2 regions of the Metabacillus mesotrionivorans genome follow, and region 1 is predicted to be linked to the other one. Evidence: a T-box and tRNA genes for the amino acid it is inferred to sense, from the RefSeq annotation. Region 1 holds a T-box; the other holds one or more tRNA genes.

Region 1 (5,361 bases):
TAAATTTCCCGTTTTCCAACTCTGAGCTTCAGCAGAAGCACAGTGAGGGCTGCCTGCATAAGAATCATTTCAACGAAGGGCCCGAAAAGGAGAAAAACGGATATTGAAACACCTTGAGCGAAAAAGACAGGAGTTTCATTGACAATGATCGGGAAAATCGAAACAATGCACATGAAAACCAGAAAAGCGGCAATCGTCCATTCATTTCCTGAAATTTTTACCGGCCAGAGAGTGTACGCTGCAAATAGTGATGAAGGAAATACGATGGCCCAGACGGCCCACAAAATGGACTTCAGCTTTTTTTCCATGGATTGTCCCCCTCTCCCGCCGTGCTGTTATTAATATTTTAACAAAAATTCAGATTTTTGTCATTTATTTCGGGACTATCAGCCTAATTTTCATGTTATATTTTTCGACAATAAGGCCTAACCTCAGAAATAAAGTAGAGAGAACCTGTTATTAAAAAGATGTCTCCCCCTTCGCCCGCTGCAATCATTTCATCAATCGCCGCTTTCCAGTCTTCATGGAACGATTTTACCGGATGCGTGCATGCTTCATACAGTTCTGATGCTCCAGCAGCTCTCGGAAAATCAAAGGTTGTGAAATGCATGCTGTCTGCAATAGCGGAAAGAGTTGAAATCATCGGGCTGTATTCCTTGTCTTTCAGGGCTGAAAAAAGAACATGAATCCGTTTGCCGGCATAGTGCCTTCTCATCACTGCCGCAAGACTTTCTGCTCCCTCTTTATTGTGCGCGCCGTCAAGGATGATGGCAGGAAACTCGGAAACCTGTTCAAACCTTCCGCTCCAATTTGTCTGATGAAGGCCTTTTCGAATGTGCTCATCTCCGGCAGCAAACAAGCCGTGGACCCGTAAATAATCCAGAGCCATAACAGCAAGCGCGGCATTTTGCACCTGATGCTCTCCCCTCATGGAAATCTCAAGCCCTTCGAATGAGTGATACGGTGTTTTCATATCAAACCTTTCCCCGCCCATAAGCGGTTCGTGTTTCAGAACAGGAAAAGAATCGTGGAAAAGATCAGCATTTTTTTCTGCCGCTCTTCTTTTTATAACATTCAGAGCGCGCTCATCCGTTACTGCCGTAAGCATTGGTACACCATGCTTGATGATGCCCGCTTTTTCACCGGCAATTTCCTCTATGGTGTTCCCAAGGATATGCATGTGATCATATCCGATGCTAGTAATCATGGTCAGGACCGGCTCTGAAATATTCGTTGAATCAAATGTGCCTCCAAGCCCTGTTTCAAGCAGCAGCACATCTGTTTTTTCATGGTTTCCGAAATAATAGAAAGCCATAGCGGTGATGATTTCAAACTCGGTCGGCCCTCCAAGCTCTGTTTGCTCAAGCTCGTCTGACAGCGGTTTTATCGTATTTGCCAAAAACAGCATCTCCGCATCCGGAATAGGAATTCCGTTCATGCTGATCCGCTCGTTGAAGGTTTCAAGGAACGGGGATGTAAAGGTGCCGGTTTTATAGCCTGCTTCTGTAAGCACGTTTCTCATGTAGGCAATGGTTGACCCTTTTCCGTTTGTGCCTGCCACATGGACGGTTTTCACTTTTTTATGGGGATTACCGAGTCTGTTCATCAGCCATTCCATACGCTTCAGGCCGGGTTTGATGCCGAATCTGAGGCGGGAATGTATCCATCCGACAGCTTCTTCGTACGTTTGAAACATATTATCTGCCCCTTCTTTTTTTATACATGAAAACTCGGGCATGATCATAAATCACACCCGAGTCTTTGCAGGTCAGCCTTTCAGCTCTCCGATTCTTGAGAGAACGGCTTCTCTTTTTTCTGTATAATCTTTTTCTTTCGCGCGTTCTTCTTCTATAACCTTCTCAGGCGCTTTTTTAACGAAGCCTTCATTGCTCAGCTTTTTCTGAACACGTTCAACTTCTTTATTTAATTTATCAAGCTCTTTCTCAAGGCGTGCTATTTCTTCATCGAGGTTGATCAAGCCTTCAAGAGGGAAGATCAATTCCGCTCCTGTTACAACAGATGTCATCGCTTTGTCGCCTGTTTCAGCATCCGTGCCGATTGAAAGACTGGACGTGTTGCAGAAACGCTCGATGTAGGCGCGGTTCTGCTCTAGCTGATTTTGGATATCTGCTGATTTTGCCTTAATCATCATTGGAATTTGCTTGCTCATCGGCGTGTTCACTTCAGCTCTTACATTTCGAACCGAACGGATCACTTCAACTAGAAGCTTCATATCTGCCGCTGCTGCTTCATCAGTCAGAGACGCATCGGCAACCGGCCATTTTGCGATTGTAATGGATTCCCCTTCGTGCGGAAGGTTCTGCCAAATTTCCTCGGTAATAAACGGCATGAACGGATGAAGAAGTCTCATCGTGTTATCCAGTACGTATGCAAGGATTGAACGTGTTGTCTTTTTAGCCGCTTCATCGTCGCCATATAGCGGAAGCTTCGCCATTTCAATGTACCAGTCACAGAAATCATCCCAGATGAAGTTGTACAGATGACGGCCGATTTCACCGAATTCGTATTTATCGGCAAGCTTTGTCACGTGCTCAATTGTTTCATTGAGTCGTGTCAGAATCCACTTGTCAGCCACTGATTTTTCACCGGTCAGATCGATTTCATCAAATTTCAGTCCGTCCATGTTCATCAGTGCAAAGCGTGAAGCGTTCCAGATCTTATTGGCAAAGTTCCATGTTGCTTCTACTTTTTCGTAGCTGAAACGCAGATCCTGGCCAGGCGAGCTTCCTGTTGAAAGGAAGTAGCGAAGAGAATCCGCTCCGTATTTATCAATCACATCCATCGGATCAACGCCGTTTCCAAGCGATTTACTCATTTTGCGTCCCTGCTCATCGCGTACAAGTCCGTGGATCAGCACGTCTTTAAATGGTCGCTTGCCGGTAAATTCAAGACCCTGGAAAATCATGCGGGAAACCCAGAAGAAAATGATGTCATAGCCTGTTACAAGTACATCTGTCGGATAGTAGCGCTGGTAGTCAACGGAATCTTCATCCGGCCAGCCCATTGTAGAAAACGGCCACAGTGCGGAACTGAACCACGTATCGAGTACGTCTGTATCCTGCTCCCAGTTTTCAAGGTCTGCAGGCGGTGCGTGATCAACATGCACCTCGCCAGTTTCTTTATGATACCAGGCAGGAATGCGGTGTCCCCACCAAAGCTGTCTTGAAATACACCAGTCGCGGATATTTTCCATCCAGCGCATATACGTGTTTTCAAAACGGTTTGGAACAAAGTTGACTTTGTCTTCTTTGTCCTGAAGCTCAATCGCTGCATCTGCAAGAGGCTGCATCTTAACGAACCACTGCGTAGATAGGTACGGTTCAACAACCGCTCCGCTCCGCTCGCTATGCCCGACTGAATGCATGTGCTCTTCAATTTTGAACAGAACATCCATTTCCTGAAGATCCTTCACGATCTGCTTTCTGCACTCAAAACGGTCAAGGCCGCTGTAGATTCCTGCTTTTGCATTCATCGTTCCGTCCTCATTCATCACAAGAACACGTTCAAGGCTGTGGCGGTTTCCAATTTCAAAGTCATTCGGATCATGAGCCGGCGTGATTTTAACAGCTCCTGAACCAAATTCCATATCCACATAGTCATCTCCGACAATCGGAATTTCGCGTCCTACGATTGGAAGAACAACGGTTTTGCCGATCAAATGCTTGTAGCGCTCATCTTCCGGGTGAACAGCAACCGCTGTATCGCCAAGCATCGTTTCAGGACGTGTAGTCGCAACTTCAATTGCACCTGAACCGTCTGACAACGGGTAGCGCATGTGGTAAAATGCGCCCTGAACATCTTTATAGATAACTTCTATATCAGAAAGAGCTGTTTTTGTCTGCGGATCCCAGTTGATTATATATTCGCCGCGGTAGATGAGTCCTTTTTTATAAAGAGAGACAAATACCTCGTTAACCGCTTTAGAAAGTCCTTCATCAAGCGTAAACCGCTCTCTTGAATAATCAAGGCCAAGGCCAAGCTTTGACCACTGCGCGCGGATATGGGATGCGTATTCTTCTTTCCATTTCCAAGTTTCCTCAACAAACTTTTCGCGGCCAAGGTCATAGCGCGACTTGCCTTCCTCGCGAAGCTTTCCTTCCACTTTAGCCTGAGTGGCGATTCCGGCATGGTCCATTCCCGGAAGCCAGAGAACGTCATAGCCCTGCATGCGTTTCATGCGCGTTACGATATCCTGAAGCGTCGTGTCCCAGGCATGGCCAAGATGAAGCTTTCCTGTTACGTTCGGCGGAGGGATTACAACCGTGTACGGCTGCTTTTCCTGGTCGTTTGAAGCTTCAAAAAACTTTCCCTTCAGCCAGTAGTCGTAGCGATCGCGCTCAATTGCCTGCGGATCATATTTTGTAGAGAGTGTCTGCTCCTTGTTCTCCATGTTTCTTCCTCCTTAAAATCTTCAAATCAGTTCATTTCCGCACTTTTCGGAAAATAAAAAACTCCCCTCGTCCGGTAAAAGGACGAAAGGAGTTGATTTCGCGGTGCCACCTTTTTTCACAGGCAAAAAAGAACCTGTGCTCTCAAATGGGATAACGGCGTTCATGCCGATTCTCTCTACTTCATGGTTCAAGAGAATTACTCCAGGGCGACCTTCAAGCACGCTTGTTTAAGAAATCTCTCAGCAGGCGATTTCTCTCTCTGAAAACAGCTTTCCGCTTTACTCTTCCCTATCACGGTATGTGTTCGATTATGAAAACATGATATATGTTGTATTGTATACAATCCAGTCATTTCACGTCAATCATCTTCTCCATTTTTCACAGCCTTTATTCCCGAAAAGGCACAAAACTGGGTAAATGCACATATTCTTTATACAAGAAGGATTCAGTGAGGAGAGTTTTAGGATGCGCAGAAAAATAAACGATTATAACTTGTCGCCTTATGTAAAGCAATTCAAGCTCATTGCCGGACAGTTCATCGTGCCGATTACCATCTTTCAGACCGTCCGGACCCTGATTTTCCCGTCGCCCGTCGACCTTGTCCTGCTGGCGCTGCTGATTTTGCTTGGTGTGGCTTTGTATATGGAGTGGATATAACGAAATGCGGAGCTGGACACTGCGAAATACAATTCAGACGGTTAAATATTGTTATACTGAGCTGCATTTGCATGTAAAAAACCCAATCACCGATTGGGTTTTGTTTATGTCGACTGCTCAGCAGCCAGTTTTTTGTTTTCTTCGATCTGCGTCACCTTCATGACGAAGTACTCGATGTTTTTAAAGGTCCAGTAAGATTTGATCAGGTCCTGATTTTTCTGAAGCTGCGACGCGCTTCTGCCGTTCAGGTTCATGTGCTTTTTCACTTGTTTGTAGACAAAATCCGGATAGG
Region 2 (5,361 bases), on a different contig from region 1:
GTAACATCAACAAGTTAGTTAAGGGAGTGTATTTCAACATTTTCACTGGGGTCTTGGATGGGATAAAGCTATAGTTGGTTCATACACACGCTATGAAAAAATTAATGCTCTTTAACTATTAGATAGCTGTATAATAAAAGAGAATATGAGCGGTTTGTATTTATAAAATACATAACTTGTTGTTACTGGTGAGTTGTATTAATTTTACTGAAATTTGGTTAATATAATTCTGATTATTGAAGGAGAGGACAAGAGGTGTTAGCTTTGGCTGGAACATATGTTCAAGAAATAGAGAGAATCAAAAGGTATTATTCAAGTATTAATAAATCTATTACAGATGAAAGTGCATTTGAAATACTAGTATTACAATACTTCTTTTATAAGGAAAAAGAAATTTATTTATTAAACGGAAAAGTTGATGACCATTTAACTAATGGAACAAATGATGGTGGAATTGATTTAGTTTATTATGATGATGAGGATGAAATTTTGTCACTAGTTCAATGTAAGACTACTAATTTGTCTTCAGATGAAATAATAGATGAAATAAGAAAAATGAATACAACAGTTAAAGCCTTTGAAAATCACAATACTGGAGCTTATAGTGATAAATTAAAAAGAATACTTCAAGAAAACTTGGATCGGCTACCTGATAACGGTCAAATTGAGTATCATGTTTTTTATTTAGGAAATTTCGATTCAAATATATTTGAAAGAAAATTAAACAATTCACCTATTAGTGATTTAGAAGATATGATTAATGTATCTGATTCACCTATAATTAATACTCAGATTTCAAATATTCAAGATATAACTGCTAAAATTAGTGAATTTAAAGCAGAGTTAGATAAAGCTAATAACTTTTTAGAGTATGAGTCTACTGAAAATTATGGAGCTTTAGTAAATATAAGCTCAAATTCCCTTATTAAAATGTACAATAAATTTAAAGATAAGGGATTATTTGATATGAATATTAGGAAATTTGTTCCCAACAAATTAGTTGATAGTGGAATTAGAAAAACTTTAGATAGTGATAGGGAAAACTTTTGGTTTTACAATAATGGACTTATAATAGCTTGTGAGGATTTTGAAATTGATGGAAACACAATTAAAATTTATAATTTTTCAATTGTAAATGGAGGACAAACTACAAATTTATTAGGAAATTATAAAGGGACTAATAGTCAAGAGTTCTATATACCATGTAAGGTCGTGTTTAAAAAGAATGATGATAAGCAAAAAGTAAATGAGTTTTTTACTCAAATTGCTGAAACTACAAATTCTCAAAAGCCTATTAAAGCAAGTGATTTAAAATCTAATACTCCCGAAATGCTATCCTTAAGACGAGTATTAGAAAATCATAAAATTGATTTTCAAATTAAACGTGGTGAGAGATTTAGAAATAATATGACAAAAATTAAAAATGAAGAATTTGGACAGTTAATTCTTTCATTTGTTATGCAAAAGCCGGGTACGGCACGCTCCAATAAAAAGGCTCTATTTGAAAATAATAGTATTTACGCATCAGTATATAAGAAAAATTATGTGTCTTCTTCTGTAAGAATGGAATTTATTGTTGATATGATAAAGTTCTATGACAGATTTAAAAGAATTGTTGAAGAAATGAAGAAAAATGATGATTTATTCGAATTAAATGCGAAAGATGTTTTGAAAAATGGTACTTTCATACTTCTTGCAATTATTGGAGTTCTTTATAGAATACACAACAATGATATTCAAAATTTCAAGGAAGCAGTAGATAATCCTACTCTAATAAGTGAAAGTGCATTCGTTTTTGGAAAATTCATTTCAAACTATAATGAAGATGATTTAGATAGTAAAATTAAAAAACTTATTATTGAGTTAGTTTTGTTAATTGAAGAAAGATATACAATGCTACTTGATGCAGGTGAAGTAACAAGTGTAAGTAACTACTTTAAAACAGATAAAAAGTACCATGATGATTTACTTAAATCAATAAGTTCAAAAATGCTTAGAGAAAGAACGAGTGCACCAATTATGGAATATAGTGAGTTTTTAAAAAGATAAAACTTATTAAAATAGTTAAAGATGATAAAGTATTTAATTCTATTGACAAAAGCACTTTAAACATTGATTAGCTATACTATAACCTTTGTATCTAATACAATTGAATAATAAGCGATATATCAACGATCTGGTAATTATGCTAGGTCGTTTTTATTGTGTTTTAGAGGACTTTTTAATACGACTTATGCGACTCAAATCGTACAGAAAAGGATCATATACATGAGATGCAGAAGTAACCCTTATTATTTCAATGATACTAATGCAATATACTTACTTGACGAATTTTAGCGACCACTTTACAATAGTAAATGTAAATGCAAGAAGGTTAGTGGTCTGATGTTTTTTTAACTTGTAAAAACTTTAAAAAACCTATATATATCATGCCTATTCCCGCTCAGTGGGAGAGCACTTCCTTGACAGGGAAGGGGTCGGGGGTTCAAGTCCCTCACAGGTCATTACATTTGAGAGAGTTTCCCGGAATGGGGAGCTCTTTTTTATTTGGGAAAATGCCGAGTGGTTGGACGGCCGAAAATTGAAACCCGAAAAAGCACCCGACGCAAATAGACGACGGGTGCTTTTTATGTGCAGCTGTTTTTATTCCTTAAAGAGGAGACCCGGGTAAACATAAGCTCCGACTTTCGAACTGGAAATTCAATTTTTGGAATTTTTTTCTGGTAAGGGGTGTAAAGGTCATAAAAAAGGGTAATAGATTGATGGTACATTTTTACCAATTTTAATCCATTTGCTATTTATTTTCCATTTCGTCTTTTTTGCCATTTTTATTCATGTATACTGTAAAAGTCTTTATAAAAATCCATATTTTATTAATTATGGTAAAAAGAATAGGAGAGTGAAAAAATGAAGCGTACGAAGAAGATATGTCTGATGCTGCTGTCAGCTTTATTCGTCTTGTTTGCGCTTGCAGCATGCGGAGGCGGGGAACAGGCTTCTGGAAAAGAAGAGAAAAAAGAGAATACTAAAAAAGAAGAAGAAGTTTCTGAGAAAGAAAATGAGGATGAGGTTGAGATAGCCGGCAGTATTGAAGAAATTGTGAAAGAAGAGCCTGGAAAATACTCCGGGAATGCTTACAATAAAGCGGTTATACATAAAGCTTTAGACGAAAAGTCGTTTGCTGATAAGGACAGCTTTCAGATCTATGGCGAGCTGCTTGCTCTTGTGAACGAGGGGGAGAATTACAAGCCTTTTTATGATTTTTATGAAGAATTCAATCCGAGCATAGAGACTTCTTTAAGCAATATGCCTGGAGGAATGACGCTTGAAAACGGTGAGATTGGACTTAATACAAATATCTCAATCCTGTTGGATGCAAGCGGCAGTATGGCTCAGAAAATCGGCGGACAAGCCAAAATGGATCTGGCAAAAAAAGCTGTAAATGATTTTGTTGCTTCCATGCCTGAAGGAGCGAACGTATCACTTAGAGTTTATGGCCAGGAAGGCAGCAACAGCGACAGTGATAAACAGCTATCCTGCAGCAGCACAGAAGTAGTCTATGATTTGAAGCCTTATAATGAGGCCGAATTTAAAGCTTCACTTGGAAAGTTTAAGCCAACCGGCTGGACTCCAATCGCTAAAGCCATTTCAGAATCAAAAGCAGACTTTGAGAAATCAGATAAGCAGGGACAAAATATCATTTATGTCGTAAGCGATGGAATTGAAACATGCGACGGAGATCCTGCTAAAGCAGCAAAAGAACTCCATGATTCAAACATTGAAGCGGTTGTAAATATTATTGGTTTTGATGTAGACAGCAACGGTCAAAAACAGCTGATGTCTGTTGCACAGGCAGGCGGCGGACAGTATGAAACGGTCGATACGGCTGAAGATTTCCAAGAGTTATGGGAAGATGAACGCCAGCGTCTGTGGAATGAATGGTGGGACTGGGGAAATAAAAACTGGAATGAAGTCTGGGAAGAGCAAAGCGAAAAGCAAAATGATCTTTATGAAAGAAAAAGAGAGTTAACGAACATGATTTATGAGGAGAAAAAGAGACTGAATGATGCAGCGTTATATCTTCAGGAAAAAGAACAAATTGAGTATGATGTCCGTCAGGAGGTTACAAGCCTGGTCGATCAGCGACATGAAATTCTGAAAGATTATGCGGAGAATACTCACGAAAAGCTGCTTGATACAGTTAAAACCGAGGGTGAAGATCTGAAGGACTCCATTCAGGAGAATAAAGAAGAAATGACAGAAAAATATGAGAAAAAATAGGTTCTTCTGTTCTAAGGGATGATTCAGAACGTATAGAGTTCAGGCAAGGAGGTATAATTTTCGTATATCTCCTTGCCTTTTTCTATCTTTCAATATAAAAACTTCTGGAAATGCAGCAGGAAGGCAAACATTTTGAAGTTTTCACCCTTTAAGAGGTCACTGGAGACATGCTTACATTCCAAATGAAGACTCTAACAATCCTAATTTGCTGCTTAACAATCCAAATCAAGGATCTAACAGTCTAAACAGGTGCTTTAACAATCCAAACCCAAAATTGTTTGCAAATGTTTTACAAATATTTATCGCATTTATCCTAGTAACTCCTGTTCACTGAAACTATAATAAATGTATGCTTCTTACTAACCAATTGCGAGGGGATATTCGTGGAAAACAGGGAACTTCTGCTGGCCATTACAGAATTAAAATCCAGTATGGATAAACGGTTTGATGCACTTGAAAAACAAGTGGATTCAAGGCTTGATAAGGCAGAGGAACAGCTGTATAAGCTTTCCAGGGCCATTCATTCAGGAGGAGATGACCACGAAGAGGATATTCAGAAACTTGGTGATGAAGTAAGAGATTTGAGATTATCAGCAAAGTATGTGCTGTCTAAGATCAGTGAACATGACGTTGAACTATACAAAGCAATGAATATGCTGAAAAACACCTCTGATGAATAGTCAGAGGTGTTTTTTTGGAGGGACTGCAGATTTTCGGGCTTTAAGTTCAGGTTCCATCAGCTGGGTGTGGCTGATGGAATCCGGCTGTTCAGCTCCCTTGTTGCCCACAGGACGCCGACAATGATCTATGGTGCATTTACGCGATTGGCAAAGATAATCTGAATACAGCTGAGCCAAAGCCTCCATCAGCAATTCTACGCAGTGGCTGGCCGTTCACATGTCAAAAGCAGGAATCCGCGTGAAACCGGCACAGCCCGATGGAAGCTATACAGACCGTGCGCTTAAAATTCTCGGTCAAACTCATCTGGAGAGATTCGGCAATCCTGAAGATCTGAACGGTACGTTGCTGTGGCTTGCAAGCAACGACGCCTCCAGATTCGTCACTGGAACGGTCATTTCT

Evidence for each region. A T-box is a leader RNA that pairs with one kind of tRNA and senses whether it is charged. The one in region 1 lies ahead of ACTSEZ_RS13660 (valine--tRNA ligase), so its partner is inferred to be a tRNA-Val.
Region 2: it has a tRNA-Val gene. The T-box ahead of ACTSEZ_RS13660 (valine--tRNA ligase) is inferred to sense a tRNA for this amino acid. The anticodon was not compared.

The regions. Positions count from the first base shown of each region.
Region 1 covers NZ_JBQMFF010000004.1:286,478-291,838, reverse strand. Annotated here, with positions in the region: gene ACTSEZ_RS13670 (sensor domain-containing diguanylate cyclase) at 1-308, opposite strand, end outside; gene ACTSEZ_RS13665 (bifunctional folylpolyglutamate synthase/dihydrofolate synthase) at 404-1,696, opposite strand; gene ACTSEZ_RS13660 (valine--tRNA ligase) at 1,769-4,411, opposite strand; T-box leader at 4,487-4,716, opposite strand; gene ACTSEZ_RS13655 (YszA family small membrane protein) at 4,878-5,069, shown strand; gene ysxE (spore coat protein YsxE) at 5,174-5,361, opposite strand, start outside.
Region 2 covers NZ_JBQMFF010000001.1:315,245-320,605, forward strand. Annotated here, with positions in the region: gene ACTSEZ_RS01505 (AIPR family protein) at 256-2,049, shown strand; tRNA gene ACTSEZ_RS01510 (tRNA-Val) at 2,441-2,501, shown strand; gene ACTSEZ_RS01515 (VWA domain-containing protein) at 2,908-4,281, shown strand; gene ACTSEZ_RS01520 (hypothetical protein) at 4,665-4,961, shown strand; partial or broken gene ACTSEZ_RS01525 (SDR family oxidoreductase) at 5,134-5,361, shown strand, end outside.